Regions from separate parts of the Stenotrophomonas sp. YJH_SMC_25 genome, predicted to be linked through region 1. Evidence: predicted binding sites of a transcription regulator. Region 1 holds the regulator's gene; each other region holds the start of a gene.
What was found. The regulator FliA, encoded in region 1, starts transcription of late flagellar genes. The targets are predictions, from matches to a motif close to TAAAGTTTNNCNNNCNNNGGCCGATAA.
Positions count from the first base shown of each region.

Region 2: a site for FliA is predicted at 1,755-1,781, ahead of AC5P7E_RS04695 (GGDEF domain-containing protein). Genes of this name have one in related genera too.
Region 3: a site for FliA is predicted at 4,131-4,157, ahead of AC5P7E_RS06045 (methyl-accepting chemotaxis protein). Genes of this name have one in related genera too.

Region 1 covers NZ_JCAFSV010000022.1:10,432-16,144, forward strand. Annotated here, with positions in the region: gene AC5P7E_RS19980 (chemotaxis protein CheA) at 1-133, opposite strand, end outside; gene AC5P7E_RS19985 (protein phosphatase CheZ) at 136-741, opposite strand; gene cheY (chemotaxis response regulator CheY) at 741-1,133, opposite strand; gene AC5P7E_RS19995 (RNA polymerase sigma factor FliA) at 1,191-1,934, opposite strand; gene AC5P7E_RS20000 (MinD/ParA family ATP-binding protein) at 1,931-2,818, opposite strand; gene flhF (flagellar biosynthesis GTPase FlhF) at 2,805-4,421, opposite strand; gene flhA (flagellar biosynthesis protein FlhA) at 4,567-5,713, opposite strand, start outside.
Region 2 covers NZ_JCAFSV010000002.1:379,318-385,030, reverse strand. Annotated here, with positions in the region: gene egtD (L-histidine N(alpha)-methyltransferase) at 1-406, opposite strand, end outside; gene egtB (ergothioneine biosynthesis protein EgtB) at 403-1,674, opposite strand; gene AC5P7E_RS04695 (GGDEF domain-containing protein) at 1,825-3,105, shown strand; gene AC5P7E_RS04690 (YchJ family protein) at 3,109-3,501, opposite strand; gene AC5P7E_RS04685 (sulfite exporter TauE/SafE family protein) at 3,604-4,383, shown strand; gene AC5P7E_RS04680 (ATP-binding protein) at 4,770-5,713, opposite strand, start outside.
Region 3 covers NZ_JCAFSV010000003.1:265,014-270,726, reverse strand. Annotated here, with positions in the region: gene AC5P7E_RS06060 (TonB-dependent receptor domain-containing protein) at 1-566, shown strand, start outside; gene AC5P7E_RS06055 (hypothetical protein) at 627-800, opposite strand; gene AC5P7E_RS06050 (DUF2628 domain-containing protein) at 1,017-1,403, shown strand; gene AC5P7E_RS06045 (methyl-accepting chemotaxis protein) at 1,481-4,012, opposite strand; gene AC5P7E_RS06040 (NAD-dependent epimerase/dehydratase family protein) at 4,222-5,115, opposite strand; gene AC5P7E_RS06035 (S41 family peptidase) at 5,214-5,438, opposite strand; gene AC5P7E_RS06030 (KGG domain-containing protein) at 5,616-5,713, shown strand, end outside.

The DNA.
Region 1 (5,713 bases):
GGAACACGGCGTTGAGCTGCTCGGTGTCCTGCGGTGCCTGCTCCAGCGACACCAGCTGTTCGCCCAGGCGATCCAGGATTTCCTGTGCCTCGATGATGAAATCGGCAGTGATGTCGTCGGATACCGCGCTCATGCTTACAGCCCCAGATCCGACAACAGGTCGTCGGCGTCGTTCTGCGAGACCGCGTGGCGGTCCAGTCCCTTCAGTGCCGGCCCGGCCAGTTCCGGGTCGGTGCGATGCTGTTCCGGCGGCAGGCCGAGTGCGCCGAAGCCCTCGTGCACGCGGCGGACGATGCCGACCACGCGACGGATGATCTGCCCGGTCAGGTCCTGGTAGCTCTGGGTCAGGGCGATCTCGGTCAGGTTGTGGCGGATGCGCTCGAGCTGCGCGTCCTGGCCCGGCTGCAGGCCTTCAGCACGCAGCTGTTCGGTCAGGCTGCGGCATTCCTCGGCCAGGTCCAGGGTGCGGTGCGTGGCCTGTTCGGTCATTGCCACCACGTGGTCCAGGCGTGCGCAGGCGTCGTCCAGCTCACCGGCCTCGCTGGGCACGGTCGGCAGCTCACCCAGTGCCTGCCCCAGCTCGCGGGCCAGCCGCGAGAGGCCGCTCATCATCGGCTGCGTACGCAGCGCGACCAGTCCGTCGATGCGCTGCCGCCAGGCGGCCTCGTCACCGGACTCGAGTGCGTCCAGGGCTTCCTGCAGGCGCAGGGAGAGGGCGCTCTTGTCGACCGTGGTATCCATCAGGCGCTGGCCGCCAGGCGTTCGAAGATCTTGCCGAGCTTCTCTTCCAGCGTCTGCGCAGTGAACGGCTTGATGATGTAGCCGTTCACGCCGTTCTGGGCGGCTTCGATGATCTGTTCGCGCTTGGCTTCGGCGGTGACCATCAGCACTGGCAGGGTCTTCAGCTTGGCATCGGCACGGATCGCCTTCAGCAGCTCGATGCCGGTCATCACCGGCATGTTCCAGTCGGTGACCACGAAATCGAACGGCTGGCTCTGCAGCAGCGACAGCGCGGCATGCCCGTCCTCGGCTTCGGCGGTATTGGTGAAGCCCAGATCGCCCAGCAGGTTCTTGACGATCCGACGCATGGTCGAGAAGTCATCGACGATCAGGATGCGCATGTTCTTGTTCAAAGCAGAGTTCCTTTGTTGTTCATTCCGGGCGGCCGGGGGCAGCCGCCTCGGGCATGTTCATTCTTCCAGGCCGGCGTCCGCCGCCTCGAAAATCTTGAGCCGGCCACGCAGGCGCAGCACCGCCTGGCCGTGGATCTGGCAGACCCGCGACTCGCTCACGCCGAGCACCGCGCCGATCTCCTTCAGGTTCAGTTCCTGCTCGTAGTAGAGCGAGAGCACCAGCTGTTCGCGCTCGGGCAGGTGGCCGATGGCCTTGCCCAGCTCGCGGCCGAACTCACCACGCTCCAGTACCTGCTGCGGGGTCGGGCCGCCCTGGGCGACGGTGTCCAGCTCGCCCTGGTCCTCGATGCGCGACTCCAGGCTCAGCACCTGGCCACGGGCGGCGTCTTCCATCAACCGCAGGTATTCGGGCAGCGGCATCTCCATCGCTGCGGCCACTTCGGTGGCGCTGGCGGCGCGGCCGCTGCTCTGTTCCAGGCGGCGGATGGTGGCGGCGGCATCGCGTGCACGGCGGTGCACCGAGCGCGGCACCCAGTCGCCACGGCGGATCTCGTCGATCATCGAACCGCGGATGCGGATCGAGGCATAGGTCTCGAACGAGGCGCCCTGGTCGGCGTCGTAGCTGCGCGACGCTTCGATCAGGCCCATCATGCCGGCCTGGATCAGGTCGTCCACTTCAACGCTGGCCGGCAACCGCGCGGCCAGGTGGTGGGCGATGCGCCGCACCAGGTCCGAATGCTGGGCGATGACCTCGTTGGCCGCCGAGCGCTGGACTTCCCTGTACTGGGCTGCGCCTTTCATGCGGCCACCCCGCGCTGCTTGAGGATGCGCTCGAGGAAGAACTCGACGCCGCCACGCGGTTCGGTCGGCGCCTGCCAGCGTGCGGTGCGACGCGCGATCTCGGTGATCGCCAGCGCGGCCGGGCTGGACGGGTAGGCCTTCACCACCGGCTGCTGGCGCTGCACCGACAGGCGCAGCCAGTCGTCCTGCGGCACGCAGCCCAGGTAGTTCAGCGAGACATCGGCGAGGAATTTCTCGCAGACGCGGGTCAGCTTTTCGTACAGCACGCGGCCCTCGTTGGGGTCGCGCACCATGTTGGCCACTACCTGGATGCGGTCCACGCCGCGTTCGCGCGACAGCACCTTGATCAGCGCGTAGGCGTCGGTGATCGAGGCCGGCTCGTCACAGACCACCACCACGGTGTCCTGCGCGGCCTGGCAGAAGGTCAGCACGCCGTCGGTGATGCCTGCGGCGGTGTCCACCACCATGATGTCCAGTTCGCGTTCCAGCTCGGAGAACACGTTGACCAGGCCGACGTGCTCGGCCGGGGCCAGCTCGGCCATGTGCCGGCGGCCGGACGCGGCCGGCACCACCAGCACGCCGTTCGGGCCTTCGACGATGACGTCGTCCAGCGAGCAGCGGCCGGCGACCAGGTCGGCCAGCGTGAAGGTCGGGTTCAGCCCCAGGATCACGTCGATGTTGGCCAGGCCCAGGTCGGCGTCCAGCAGCAGCGTGCGCTTGCCCATCCCGGCCAGTGCCACCGCCAGGTTGGCGGACACATTCGTCTTGCCCACGCCGCCCTTGCCGCCAGTGACGGCAATGGTGCGCACAGGGCCGAGCGGCTCGCTGCGGGTGGCCGACAGCGGGAAGGTCTTGGTCAGCTTGGCGTACTCACGCGACGGCATGGTTCAACTCCGGGTTGCAGGGCATATCGGCCGCGCGGCGCAAATCTTCAAGGCGAAGTACGAGATTGGCCGCACTGGCCCGGTGCAGGTCCTCCGGAACGTCCTGGCCATCGGTCACCCAGTTGATCGGGAGGGCGTGGTCCACGGCCACTGACAGGGCGTTGCCGAAGCGGCCGGTCTCGTCCAGCTTGCTCAGCACCAGGCCCTGCAGGTTGGCGGCGCCGAAGCGGCGGACCACCTCGTCCATGTCGCCGAAGCTGGTGTTGGCCGGCAGCACCAGCAGGGTGCGTACCTGGCGGGCGGCGCGCAGCCACTGCAGCTGCGCGGCCAGCGCGCGGTCGCGCGGGCCCAGGCCGGCGGTGTCGATCAGCACCAGCTTGTAGTCCTTCAGGCGTTCCAGCAGCTGGTCCAGGTCGGTGCCGCTGTTGGCCTCGTGCACCGCGATGCCGAGCTGGCGGCCGTAGCCGTACAGCTGCTCGCGGGCGCCGATGCGGGTGGTGTCGGTGGTCACCAGGGCCACATCGCGCGGCGCATGCTTCTCGGCGAAGCGCGAGGCCAGCTTGGCGATGGTGGTGGTCTTGCCGGCGCCGGTCGGGCCGACCAGGGCGATCACGCCGCCTTCTTCCAGCGGGTCGACCGGGGCGATCGGCAGCTTGCGCGAGATCAGCCCCAGCATCAGGCCGCGGCCACGATGGGCTTCGGTCTCCAGCGGGATCTGCATGGCCACGTCGCGGGCCAGCCCGGCGTCGAAACCGTACTCGTCCATCAGGTCCAGCGCGGTGGCGCGCACCGGGCTGCCACGCAGGCGCTCGTCGGTGAAGCGGTTCATCTCGCGCTCGATCACCTGGCGCATGCCGGCCACTTCCTGGCGCAGCTGGCGGATCTCGGCGTCGTCCTGGGCAACCACGGTCAGCGTCGGTGCCGGGGCCAGCATGGGGGCCGGGCTGGCTTCGCCGGCGGCTTCGGCCGCTGCCGGTTCGCTGGCGGCGATCCCGGGCTGCGCTTCGGTCACGGCAGCGGTCGGCAGCGGCGGCGGCTGCACTGCCGGGGCCACGCTTTCGTGATGCATGTCGCGCGGCGGGTCGATCTGGAAGCGGGCGCGGTTGGCCGGCACGGTGGCGGCCGGCGCAACGATGGCCTCGGCGAATGGAGCGAAGCTCTGTTCGGGCAGCGCCGGTTCGTTGACGGCGGCGCGCGCCAGGGTGGCGGCGAAGCCAGTGCTGCCACGGGTCGGCACGATCTCGTCTGCGCTGTCCAGGGTGCGGCCGGTGGCCCCAACGGCCGCACGGGCGAGGGCGGCCACGGCCGAGGTGGTGGCGGCGACCGGTTCCGGCGCGGGGGTGCTGCTGCGGCGGCGGGTGACCGCGGCGATCACCGCGTCGGCGGCGGTGCGTGGCTTGGGTGCCGGCGGCGGTGCGACATCACGGCGCGAGGCTTCCAGTGCACGCTGCACGGCGCTCTCGTCGTAGTTGGCCGCGGCGACGATCTCGACGCCTTCCTCGATCCGGCGGTTGGACAGGATCACGGCGTCAGGACCATGTTCCTTGCGCACCAGGTTCATGGCCGAGCGCATGTCGGCGGCGACGAATCGTTTGATTTTCATGCTGTGGTCACGGGACGAAGACGGCGGGGTGGCGGTCGGAGAACTCGGGTGGTCGGTGGTCTGCACGGTGCGGGTTCCCCTTGGTATCTGTCTGTTGCGTTGGTTCGAAGGTGGTGTCTGTTTTCTGGCGCATCGGTGGGCGGCGTCAGCTGATCGTTCCGACCAGCTTCAGGCGCTTGTCCTCCGGCACCTCGCTGTAGGCCAGGACCGACAACGACGGAACGCTGTGGCGGACCAGGCGCGCCAGCGCGGCGCGCACCGGGCCCGGTACCAGCACGACCGCCGGCTCGTTTCGCGCTTCCTGCTTGCTGACACATTCGGCCAGGCTCTGGTGCAGTCGCTCTGCGAGTCCGGGTTCCAGCGCGGCGCCGTTGCCCTGCGTGGACTCCTGCAAGACACGTTCCAATTGCGGGTTGAGGGTGAACACCGGCAGCTCCGCCGACATTCCGGCGATCTCCTGCACGATGAAGCGGCCCAGCGCGGTGCGCACGGCAGCGGTCAGCACCGCCGGGTCCTGGCTGCTGGGCGCGTGTTCGACCAGCGCCTCGGCGATCTTGCGCAGCTGGCGGATCGGGATGCGCTCCACCAGCAGGTTCTGCAGCACGCGCACCACTGCCGACAGCGGCAGCGCCTTCGGCGTCAGATCTTCGACGAGCTTGGGCGCGCTCTTGGCCAGGTTGGCCAGCAGATGCTGCACTTCCTCGTGGCCGAGCAGTTCCGGCGCATGTTCGCGGATCAGGTGCGAGAGGTGGGTGGCCACCACGGTGGCCGGGTCGACCACGGTGTAGCCCAGCGTTTCAGCCTGGGCACGCTGGTGCGGCTGGATCCAGGTGGCATCCAGGCCGAACGCGGGATCCTTGCCGGCAATGCCCTCCAGGGTGCCCAGCGCGCTGCCCGGGTCCAGCGCCAGTTCGCGGTCCGGGTGGATCTCGGCGGTGGCCACTGGCACGCCATGCACCAGCACGCGGTAGCCGTTGGCCGGCAGTTCCAGGTTGTCGCGGATGTGCACCGAGGGAATCAGGAAGCCGACGTCCTGGGTCAGCTTGCGGCGCACGCCCTTGATGCGCGCCATCAGTTCGCCGCCCTGGTTGCTGTCCACCAGCGGGATCAGCCGGTAGCCGACCTCAAGGCCCAGCGGATCGACCGGGCGCAGCTCGTCCCAGCTCAGTTCGGCGGTCGGCGCAGGTGCCGCCGGGCGGCCGAGTGCGTTGAGTGCGGCCGCGTCATTGCCGGCGGCTGCCGGGTCGGTGGCTGCGGCCTTGCCCTTGCGGTAGACCTTCCAGGCGATGAAG
Region 2 (5,713 bases), on a different contig from region 1:
TCTCCACCTCGGGCAGCGCCGGGGCCAGGTGGTCGATGCTGGACAGCAGCGCGGCACGCGAGATTTCAATGGGCGTGTAGGCCACCGGGTCGTGCAGGGCGGCCAGCAGCAACGCGGTCTTGCGGCCACTGCCGCTGCCCAGTTCCACCACGTGCAGGTGCGGCCCGACGCTTCGGGCGATGTCCGGCAGTACCCGTGAAAGCAGGGCCAGCTCGGTGCGCGTGGGGTAGTACTCGGCGGTCTGCGTGATCTGCTCGAACAGGCGCGAGCCGCGCGCATCGTAGAAGTACTTGGACGGCAGCTGGCGCGGCGTGCGCGACAACCCGGCCACCACGTCGGTGAGGATCTGCTGGCGGCTGGGGGTGAGATCGGTCAGCGCCTGCAGTGCGTCGTGCACCGTACTCATGCGAGGTCCCTGGCCAGGCGCAGCCCGGAGAACTGCCAACGCGCCGGGGGCATGAAGAAGTTGCGGTAGCTGGCACGCACGTGGCCACGCGGCGTGGCGCAGCTGCCACCGCGCAGCACCCATTGCCCGCACATGAACTTGCCGTTGTATTCACCGAGGTTGCCGGCGAAAGGGCGGAAGCCCGGGTAGGCGCCATACGCGCTGTGGGTCCATTCCCATACATCGCCGAACAGCTGACGCAGTCCACTGCCCCCTGCAGCCTGCGGGTGCAGCCGATCGTCATCGGCAAAATGACCGCGAGGCGGCAGCGTTGCGGCGGCAGCCTCCCACTCGAACTCGCTGGGCAGGCGCGCACCGGCCCAGCGGGCGCAGGCATCGGCCTCGTAGTAGCTGAGGTGGCAGACCGGCGCATGCGGATCCAGTTCGCGCCAACCGCCCAGGGTGTACTCGCGCTGCAGGGCGTCATCCCAGTACAGCGGGTGCTGCCAGCCCTCGGCTTCGCGCAGCGCCCAGCCTTCGCTGAGCCACCAGCGCGGTTCGCGGTAGCCACCGGCGTCGATGAAGGCGCGGTACTCGGCATTGCTGACGGGGCGCTCGGCCAGTGCGTGCGCGGGGAGCAGCACGCGATGCGCCGGCGATTCGTTGTCGTAGGCGAAGGCGGTGTGCTGCGGCCAGGCTGCGGCGCCGATGGTGACGATGCGCTCGGGCGACTCGATCCAGCCCTGCGCACTGGCAGCGCTGGTTGCAGGCTGCAGGTCCTCGCGGTAGGCCGGCTGCAACGGATTGCACCAGAACGCGTGCTTGATGTCGGTGAGCAGCAGTTCCTGGTGCTGCTGTTCGTGCTGCAGGCCCAACTGCAGGTGCTGCAGTGCCTGCTCATCAAGGTCGCCTGCCGCCAGCCGCGATTGCACCTGTGCATCGACCTGCTGGCGGTAGTCGCGCACCTGCTGCAGCGATGGCCGCGACAGCAGCCCACGCTGCGGCCGGGCATGCGCCGGGCCGAGGCTCTTGTAGTAGCTGTTGAACAGGTAGTCCCAGGCAGGGTCATGCGCCGGTGCGGGTGGGAAGCCGGCCAGCACGAAGCGTTCGAAGAACCAGGTGGTGTGGGCCAGGTGCCATTTGCTCGGGCTGGCATCGGCCATGCTCTGCAGCATGGCATCTTCGGCGCTGAGGGGGGCTGCCAGGTGCATGCTGCGGTTCCGCACACATGCGTACTGGCGGGCGAGATCGCGCTGCGGGGCAGCGACGGCGGTGGCTACGCTGTCCATCCGGGCAGCATCTGCGCAACAGGGTGAGTGCGATGTCATCGTTCGACGTCAACGCGTTCACATGCGTGACCATCCCGCATTCAAGAAGCCGGTGCGAACGCCGCTAACGGCAATGCTGCGGCCGCGTCGTCACCGCGCTGGAATTCCTGCTTGCCCCTGCATCCGCTCCGACAGCCTGCGCATTACCTGTTCGTGCTGCCCGCCGTGCTGGTTGCCGTGGTGCTGTGGGCAGCACTGGGCAACGAAGACGTTGCCAGTCCGGCCCAACGCATCCTGCCCTGGCTGCTGGCCTGCCTCGGCGCCGGCCTTGCCCTGCTCTACCACCAGGTGCGTACGCTCTGCCTGCTGCTGGTGGTGGCGGTCATGTTCGCGCTGCTGCACCAGGACGTGGGCGGCTATCTGCACAGCGGCCATGTCACGGCGCTGACACCGCTGCGCTTCCATGCCATTTCGGCCTGGTTGCCCTTGCTGTTCGCGGGCCTGGCACTGTGGCCCGAGCGCGGGCGGCGCCGCCGCGACCTGCTGCTGCGGGGTGTTGCCAGTGGCACCGGGCTGATGATCTTCCTGCTACTGGCCACGCAGCAACCCCGGGGCATGCACGATCTGCTGTCCAACCGCCACTGGAGCTGGATTCCGGCCGACTGGAACGCGCTGGCACAGCTGCCAGCGCTGCTGTTCCTTCTGGCAACCGCCGCGCTGGGCTGGCAGGCCTGGCGGCATCCGCGCCCGTTGCACACGGCGATGCTGCTGGCCCTGCTGTGCCTGTGGTGGATGCTGCCACGGGTGTTCCTGCAGCCGGTGCTGCTACCGGCACTGGCCAGCGCGGCCCTGCTGCTGATGCTGGGCGCGATGCTGCAGGAGTCCTTCCATATGGCCTTCCGCGATGAGCTGACCGGCCTGCCGGGGCGCCGCGCCTTCAATGAGACCCTGCAGCGGGCGCGCGGCACCTACAGCATCGCGATGGTGGACGTGGACCACTTCAAGTCGTTCAACGACACCCACGGCCACGACACCGGCGACGATGTGCTGCGCCTGGTGGCCTCGCGCCTGGGCCGGGTGGGCGATGGTGGCCGGGCGTTCCGCTATGGCGGCGAGGAGTTCGCGGTGGTGTTCCTGGATCGTCCCGCAGCCGCCTGCGTGGATGCAGTCGAGGCGCTGCGGCAGACCATCGAGGACACCCGCATGCAGCTGCGCGACCGGAGCACACGCAGCCGCGACGATGAAACGGGGCGCCGGCAGCGCGGACGCGGCGGAAGCGGGCAGACGGTGCAGGTGACGGTGAGCATCGGGCTGGCAGACAGCCGCGTGGATGAGCGGCCAGCGGCAGTGATCAAGGCCGCCGACCAGGCGCTGTACGCAGCCAAGGACGGTGGCCGCAACCAGGTCCGCGCGCATGCCGGCCAGCGCGTGCTGGCGGCACGCGGCGGCTGAGGCTCACACCGCGTCGAGGTAGTACCAGCGGCCGTCGACGCGCAGGAAGCGGCTGTGCTCGGCCATCTTCACCGCGCTGCCGCCGCCCACGCGGTAGCGGGCGGTGAAACGCACTTCGGCGCTGTCGGCGCCGGTGACGGTGTGCTCGTGCACGGTCAGGCCCAGCCAATGCGTACGCTGGCCGGGTGCATCATCCAGCGACAACTCGGCCGGACGGGTATCCGGATGCCAGCTCTGGCGCAGATAGTCCGCCAGCCCCCGCACATAGGCGCTGTAACGTGATCGCATCAGGCGCTCGGCATCGGGGGCGGCCTCACCGGCATGGAAACGGCCACAGCAGGCGGCGTACTCGGCGGGAAGGCCGCAGGGGCAGGGATCGGTGGGTTTTCGGCTCATGCGGACATTGTCGCCGGGTTGTGCGGATGGATCCACGCGGGGCACCGGTCAACCAGTGCAGGACAGGCGTATGCTGTCGCGCCCCCATATCGATTGATCGCCGTGCTGGAACTGGTTCCCCCTGAGTTGTGGTGGCTGGTGGTCATCGCCTTCATCGCCGGGCTGGTCGATGCCGCCGTCGGTGGCGGTGGGCTGGTGCAGCTGCCTGGCCTGTTCACGGTGCTGCCGCAGCAGACGCCGGCGATGCTGTTTGGTACCAACAAGTTCAGTTCGATGTTCGGTACCGGTGCGGCCGCCTGGCGCTATGCGCGCAACGTGCGCTTCCCGTGGAAGCCGGTGTTGTTCGCGGCCGGCACGGCCTTCATCTTCTCCTTCGCCGGCGCCACCGCGGTAAGCCTGCTGCCCAAGGACGCGGTGCGCCCACTGGTGCTGGTGCTGCTGGTCGCGATGCTGGCCTACACACTGTGGAAGAAGGACTTCGGCGCGCTGCACCGTCCGCAGGAGATCGGTCGCCGCGAACTGGTGATCGCGCTGGCGATCGGTGCGGCGATCGGCTTCTACGACGGCTTCTTCGGGCCGGGCACCGGCAGCTTCCTGATCTTCCTGTTCGTGCGCTTCTTCGGGCTGGATTTCCTGCGCGCCTCGGCGGCATCAAAGGTGGTGAACCTGGCGACGAATGTGGCGGCGATCTCGTTCTTCGTGCCGACCGGCAACATCCTGTGGCTGTTCGCGCTGCCGATGGCGGCGGCCAACATCATCGGCTCGGTGGTGGGCACGCGCCTGGCGCTGAAGGGCGGCACGCCGTTCATCCGCAAGCTGTTCGTGGGGCTGGTGGTGGTGCTGATCGCGCGGATGGCGTGGGATACGTTCCGCGCTGCGTGAACGCGGTTGCCGGCCAGCGGCCGGCACTACCGGGTCATGAACCCCGCCCATGGGTAGTGCCGGCCGCTGGCCGGCATCCCCATCCGATCAGGTCATGAACCCCGCCCATGGATAGTGCCGGCCGCTGGCCGGCATCCCCATCCGATCAGGTCATGAACCCCGCCCATGGGCAGTGCCGGCCGCTGGCCGGCATCCCCATCCGATCAGGTCATGAACCCCGCCCATGGGCAGTGCCGGCCGCTGGCCGGCATTCCCATCCGATCGGGTCATGAACCCCGCCCATGGGTAGTGCCGGCCGCTGGCCGGCATCCCCATCCGATCAGGTCATGAACCCCGCCCATGGGTAGTGCCGGCCGCTGGCCGGCATTCCCCTTCAATCGGCCAGGTCAGGCCTCGGCTTCTTCCGGTTCGTTGGCCTGCTGGCGGCTGCGCTCGGGCAGCTTCAGGCGCTTGCCTTCCTCGTCATACTCGATCAGCAGCACGCCGGAGTCGTGGCGACCGCTGATTTCGACGAAGCAGGCGCCGCCGATGAACGGTTCCAGCGTCATCACCGACTTCAGCGGGGTGGCAACCACCATCTGGAAGCCGAAGTTGTCGAAGATGTTCATCGCCAGGGCGGTGAACTCGTTGTCGGCCTTGTCGAAGGCTTCGTCGAGCACCACTGCGGCGTAGCTGGGCAGCTGGCTGTCAGCACCGCCGAGCTGGTAGCGCAGCGCGGCCGCCAGGCAGGTGGTAGCCAGTTTCTGGCGCTGACCACCGGACTTGCCGGCGCCGCTGCGATAGATCTCGACCTGCTGGCGCGTTTCCGCATCCAGCTCGACGCCGATGAACTCCACGTGCATGCGCACGTCCAGCACCAGCTCCCGCCAACGCTTGTCCTCGCCTTCCTGCGAGCCCAGGCGGTTGACCAGCTGGCGCAGCACGGTGAACTGCGATTCGGCCAGCTCGCGCTGCTCGGTCTGCTGCTGCGACAGCACTTCGCGCAGCTGCAGCTGGAACTCGCCCACTTCCGGCAGACGACGGTCGCTCAGTTCGATGGTCAGCAACGTACCGCGGTTGAACGGCACCTGTTCCAGGCTGGCGTTCACTTCGTCCAGGCGCTGGCCGATCGACTTGCGGGCCTCGGCGCTGTGGCGCTGCAGGGCCAGCAGGTTGTTCTTGCTCTGGTTCTGCAGCAGATCGAAGAAGCGCTCTTCGTGCTGCGGCAGGCCATCGCGCTCCAGTCGTTCGAGGCGTGCGAGGAAGTCCTCGGCCGAGGCCACCGACACGGTGAAGTCGCCCGATTCCTCCGGCCATTGCTGGATGAAGCGACGGAAGCAGCCGATCAGCT
Region 3 (5,713 bases), on a different contig from region 1:
CGGAAACCAGCACCAACCGCGAAATCGGCATCAGCTTCGACAACGACCTGGTCGATGCCGGCCTGACCTACTTCCACACCGACTTCAGGAACAAGATCGAGTACGCACCGCTGGGCAGGTTCAACGGCATCTGGTGGACGCGGATGAGCAACGTGCAGCGCGCACGCACCAGCGGCATGGAAGGCAACTTCAATGTCCGCTTCGGCGAGCACTGGCGCTGGCGCACCTCGGGGACGTGGATGAAGGAAGCCAGGAACCTGACCACCGGCCGCAACCTGATCGATACCCCCGAATTCTCGGGCTATTCGTCGCTGGACTGGACGCCCGACGCGGTGTTTTCCAGCAGCCTGTCGGCGCAGTACACCGGCAGGCAGGCCGGCACGGCGACGACCTTCCTCAAGGCCTACACGCTGTATGACCTGACCGCCGCCTGGAACGTCAATGAGGTACTGACCCTGCGTGGCGGCGTCAGCAACCTGGCCGACAAGAAGCTGTATGCGGAAGGCTCCACCGATTACTTCGTGGCCGGGCGCAGCTACTTCCTCAGCATGACCGCGCGGTTCTGACCAAGAGCGTCCGCCGCGATCGCGCTGGCGACGGGCCAGCGCGATCGGCGGTGTTGCGGATTACTCGCTTTCCAATGCGGCGGCGGGCGCCGCGCTCTGCGTAGCCGCCGTGCGTGCACGGTCCATCGCCACCGCCAGTTGCTGGCGTGCGAGCAGCTGTTGTGCCTGCACCACTTCAGGTGTCGGCAGGAGCACCGGTCCCGGTGCGTTTTCCGGTGTAGCAGGTGTGGTCATGCAACCTCCATGGACATCCCGCCGCCGCACGGATTCAGCTGGTGCGGCAGCGGAACTGCGCACCCTATCCTAAAAACAAGGCGGGCGGGTGACGGTGCGCACCCCTGCCGCAGCAGCCGGAACAAGGCAGGCGTCACATTTTTGACGGTGACGCTTGGATCCTGAATAGGACTTGTCCTATCATGAAAACGTTTTCTCACAGGGATGTCTCCCCCAATGAATACCACTGACCTGTCCCAGTTCAGCCCGAAGTGGCAGTTCCGCTTCAACTTCTTCCGCCAGCACGGCGCCCCCAAGAACCCCGGCTTCAAGCAGGCCTGGAAGGCGCTGTCCTTTGGTGACCGCCTGAAGATCAACCTGAACTTCTTCGCGTTGTTCTTCGGTGCCATCTACCTGCTGATTCTTGGCATGTGGCGCAAGGCACTGGTGGTGATCGGCATCAACATCGTGCTGGCCATCGTCTCCATGTTCCTTCCGGACGTCGTCGGGCGCATGCTGTTCATCGCCATGAACCTGCTGGTCGCCTCCAGCACCAACTACAGCTACTACCTGGAGAAGGTGGAAGGACGTACCAGCTGGAACCCGTTTGAAGGAATGTTCTGAGCCATCAGACCTGCGCAGGATGCGCGGCAAGGATGCAACCGACGCCCGGCCCCCGCCGGGCGTCTTCGTTTCCGGGGTCAGGCCGCGCGGCGGGCCATGGCCTCCGGTTCGGCCTGCAGGCGGAAGCGCGAGACCGCCACGGCCAGCTGCTCGGCCTGCTCCTCCATAGCCCGCGCTGCGGCGCTGGCTTCCTCCACCAGCGCGGCATTCTGCTGGGTGGTCTCATCCATCTGCACCACGGTCTGGTTGACCTGCTCGATGCCGACGGACTGTTCACGCGACGCAGCCGAGATCTCGGCCATGATCTCGTTGACGCGCCCCACCTGGCCGACGATGGCCTGCATGGTACGGCCCGCACCGTGCACCAGCTGCGCACCGGCACCGACCTGCGCCACGGATGCGTCGATCAGCTCCTTGATCTCCTTCGCTGCGCCCGCCGAGCGTTGCGCCAGCGCGCGCACTTCGCTGGCGACCACCGCGAAGCCGCGGCCCTGCTCACCGGCCCGCGCCGCTTCCACCGCCGCATTCAACGCCAGGATGTTGGTCTGGAAGGCGATGCCGTCGATCACCGAAATGATCTCGGCGATGCGCTGCGAGGAGGCCTCGATCTGCTCCATGGTCTGCACCACCTGGTTGACCACTTCCCCGCCCTCGCTGGCAACGTCAGCGGCGGATCCTGCCAGGGTATTGGCCTGCAGCGCGTGGTCGGCGTTCTGGCGCACGGTGGAGGTCAGCTCCTCCATCGAGGCGGCGGTTTCTTCCAGGTTGGCGGCCTGCTGCTCGGTACGACGCGAGAGATCGCTGTTGCCCGCAGCGATCTCACCCGCCGCCAGGCGGATGCTGGCGGCCGACTGCTGGATCTGGCCGACGATCTGGGTCAACTGCTGCACGGTGCTGTTGGCATCGTCGCGCATCACCGCGAACACGCCATGGAAATCACCGCGCATGCGTGCGCTGAGGTCGCCGGCGGCAATCGCGCGAAGCAGCGTCGAAAGCTCAGCCAGGTTGTGATCGCTGACCTGCATCATGATGTTGAGGGTCTCCACCATGCGGCGGAAATCGTGGTCGAAGCGCTGGGCATCACCGCGTACAGCGAAGTCGCCGGCCGCCGCGGCGGCGGCCAGCTGCTGGATCTGCTCGTTGATCGCGGCCAGGTTGCTCTTGGTGGTGGCCATCGCTGCGGTGAACACCGCCTTCTCGCCCGGCAGCGCTTCCATGTCCACGCTGAGGTCACCCACTGCGTAACGCTGCATCACCTCGACCAGGCGCTGGGTGACCGCATTGCTGGAAGCCACCAGCTGGTTGCTGTCGGCCACCATGCGGCCGTACTCGCCGGGGAAGGCAGTGGCGTCCATGCGGTAGCTCAGCTCGCCAGCATCGTGGCGGCGCGCCATTTCCGCCTGCGCCGCCATCACCGCCTGCAGCTGCCCGCGCATGCCCTGCATCGCGTCCAGCAGGCGGCCCACTTCATCGTTGCTGCGCGCAGGCAAGGTGCTGTCGAGCTTGCCGGCGGCGACGTCACCCGCCACCCGCACCGCTTCGGCCAACGGGCGGATCGCCAGGCGGCGCAGCAGCACATAGACACCGGCACTCAGCGTCAGCGCGGCCACCACGCCCACCAGCAGCGTCAACCACAGCAGCTGGCGCGCCTCAGCCACGATCACCGCGTGCGGCATCACCACGCCCAGCGCGAAGCGCTGCGGGGCATTGCCCACGCGTAGCGGCACGTAGACGCGCACGTTGCCGGCTGCATCGGGCGTGAAGGCTTCGAACCGGCGGTCGGCGGCGATGTCGGCCAGCATGCTGCGGGTCAATGCGTCGGTGCGCGGCTTGCCGATCTCGGCGGCATTCGCCGAGGCCAGCACCACGCCGTTGGGCGAAAGCAGCTCGACGCGGCCTGCGCCCATCGGCGTCAGCGTCGCCAGGTGCTTCTGCAGCGCCGCCAGCGAGAAGTCGACGGTGAACACGCCGAGGAAGGTACCGTTTTCGACGATCGGCGAGCTCAACGTGCTCATCAGCACCTGCTGGCCGGCGATGTCGTAGGCATAGGGCTCGCTGACCTTGGGCAGCTTGTCGCGGCTGGGTACCACATACCAGTCGGCCGAGCCGTCGGCGGCTTCGGTGTAGTCGGTCATGGTCGACTGCTGCGGCTTGCCGTCATGCCAGGCCCAGTAGCTCATGTAGCGGCCGCTGGCATCGTGCATCGCGGTGTTGGCGAACTCGGCATCCTTGCCATCGAAGGCATCGGCCTCCCACATGGTGCTCTTGCCCAGCCACTCCGAGTGGGTGCGCAGCTGCTCGCCCAGCACGGCAGCCAGGCTGGCGCGATCGGGCACGTCGCCCCGCGCACGCTGGGCGAGCACGGCTTCGACCATGGCATCGTTGCTGGCAAACGCCGTGCCCAGGTCGGCGGCGACCTGGCGCGCTTCGGCGTTGGCCTCGCTGGTCATGGTCTGGCGCGAGGCATCGATCAGGCTGGCACTGGCCTGGCGATAGATCAGGAACGCCGTCAGGCCGAAGCACAGCAGCGCGATGACGGCGGTGCCCAGCATCAGCTTGTGGGCGATGCTGCCCGGGCGGCGGGCAGCGGCGGAACGGGAAGAAGGCATGGAGGGGTCCGCAAGGCAGTTCAGGACGACCGGCGCCGGGAGGGCACCGCGCAGGCGCGCGATCCGTCGCGCAGGCCACCGGCCGCCGGGACCCGCCCGGCGCAGGAAGCGCACCGGGTTAGCGGCCGCCTGCCAACGAGGTTGAGGCGACCGGCCTACACATTCCTGAATCCACTCAGGGACGGGACAGGGATCCGTCCCCGCTTCCCCTATTCGGCCACCCGATCCTTGATCCACTCCGCGCGTGGCAACACCTCGATGCTGCCTGCGGCGTACTGCTGCAGCACGGCGTCCGGCCCGAAACGCGGCTGCCACCCCAGCTCCCTGCGGATGCGGGCGCTGTCGTAGACGCGGTCGACGCTCAGCGGCAACGGCCAGCCGCGGCGCTCGAACTCGGCCAGCAGCTGCGGTACGCGCCGGGCCAGTACGTTGCGCGGCTGGGTGGCCAGTTCCAGGCAATCCTCGCGACGGAACGGGGTCGCGGCGCAGGCGATGTAGCGGGCGAAGGCCGGCCCCTCATCCAGCAGCAGCGCGGCATGGGCACTGGCCACGTCACGGGCGTCGATCCCACGATGCAACCGGAACATCGCCATCCGTTCCGGCGGTTCCGGGAAGCAGCGCCCCATCCGCAGCACGCGCACCCCGAAGTCCGGTGCGGCGGCAGCTTCAGCCAGGGCCTCGGCCTGCAGCTTGCTGCGGTGGTAGATCGTTCGCGGCAGCGGCTCGGTATCCTCATCGATCCAGCGGCATCCCCCTGCCACCACCGCGTGGCCGTACAGCGCGGTGGTACTGGTCAACACGAACCGCCGTGCGCCTGCCTCGCGCGCCGCCTGCAGCAGGTGCGCAGTCGCGTCCACGTTGATCTGCTGGAACACCGCGTCCGGTACCAGGCCGACGTGTGGCGCATGCAGGGCCGCGGTATGGATGACCGCGTCGACGCCCTGCACCGCGCGCACGACGGCTTGATGATCGGTGACATCGGCAATGATGCGCGTGGTGGCAAACGGACTGCGGTCCAGACCCACCACTTCATGGGCAGCCGCCAGCGCGCCGAAGATCGCGCGCCCGATCCGCCCGGAACTGCCGGTCAACAGAATCTTCATTGAGTCCATTCACTCGAAGCGCCCGGGAACTACCGGGATGCTTCGATTCTAGGCATGCAGCGGAACATCTGCGATAGGACGACCGCGCAACTGTGCGTTCATCCTGACGACTTCGGCGGAGCCAGCAGTTGGCGCGCGATGGAGAGTGGATCGTCGCCGCCTGCCGCGTGGGGCGCGACACCGGTCCGTTCGCCGTTGCCACCGGTGCTCAGTTTGATCGGTTGCCGGTCCGGAACGTTTATCTGATAGCCATCGGGCAGCAGCACAGGATCATCGAACATATGTGCGGCACCGCCACTGCGGCCGCCGGCCTTGCCGCGCATCCGAGGGCCGGCAGTGAATACGCGACGAATGCGGCCGCCGGGCCGGCTGCGTGATCATCCCCGTGCGCAGGGCGCGTGAAAACCGGGGCGAAGATGGCGACCTGGACTTAGCGTGCGATGGCCAAGCATGGACGCCGTCGCCCACGAAGGCGGCGTCCACACTGCAGGAGATTTCACATGACTGAGCAGAACCCGCGCAGCTCCAACCGGGGCTTCGCCTCGATGGACCAGGACAAACAGCGCGCGATCGCCGCCAAGGGCGGGCGCGCGGCACA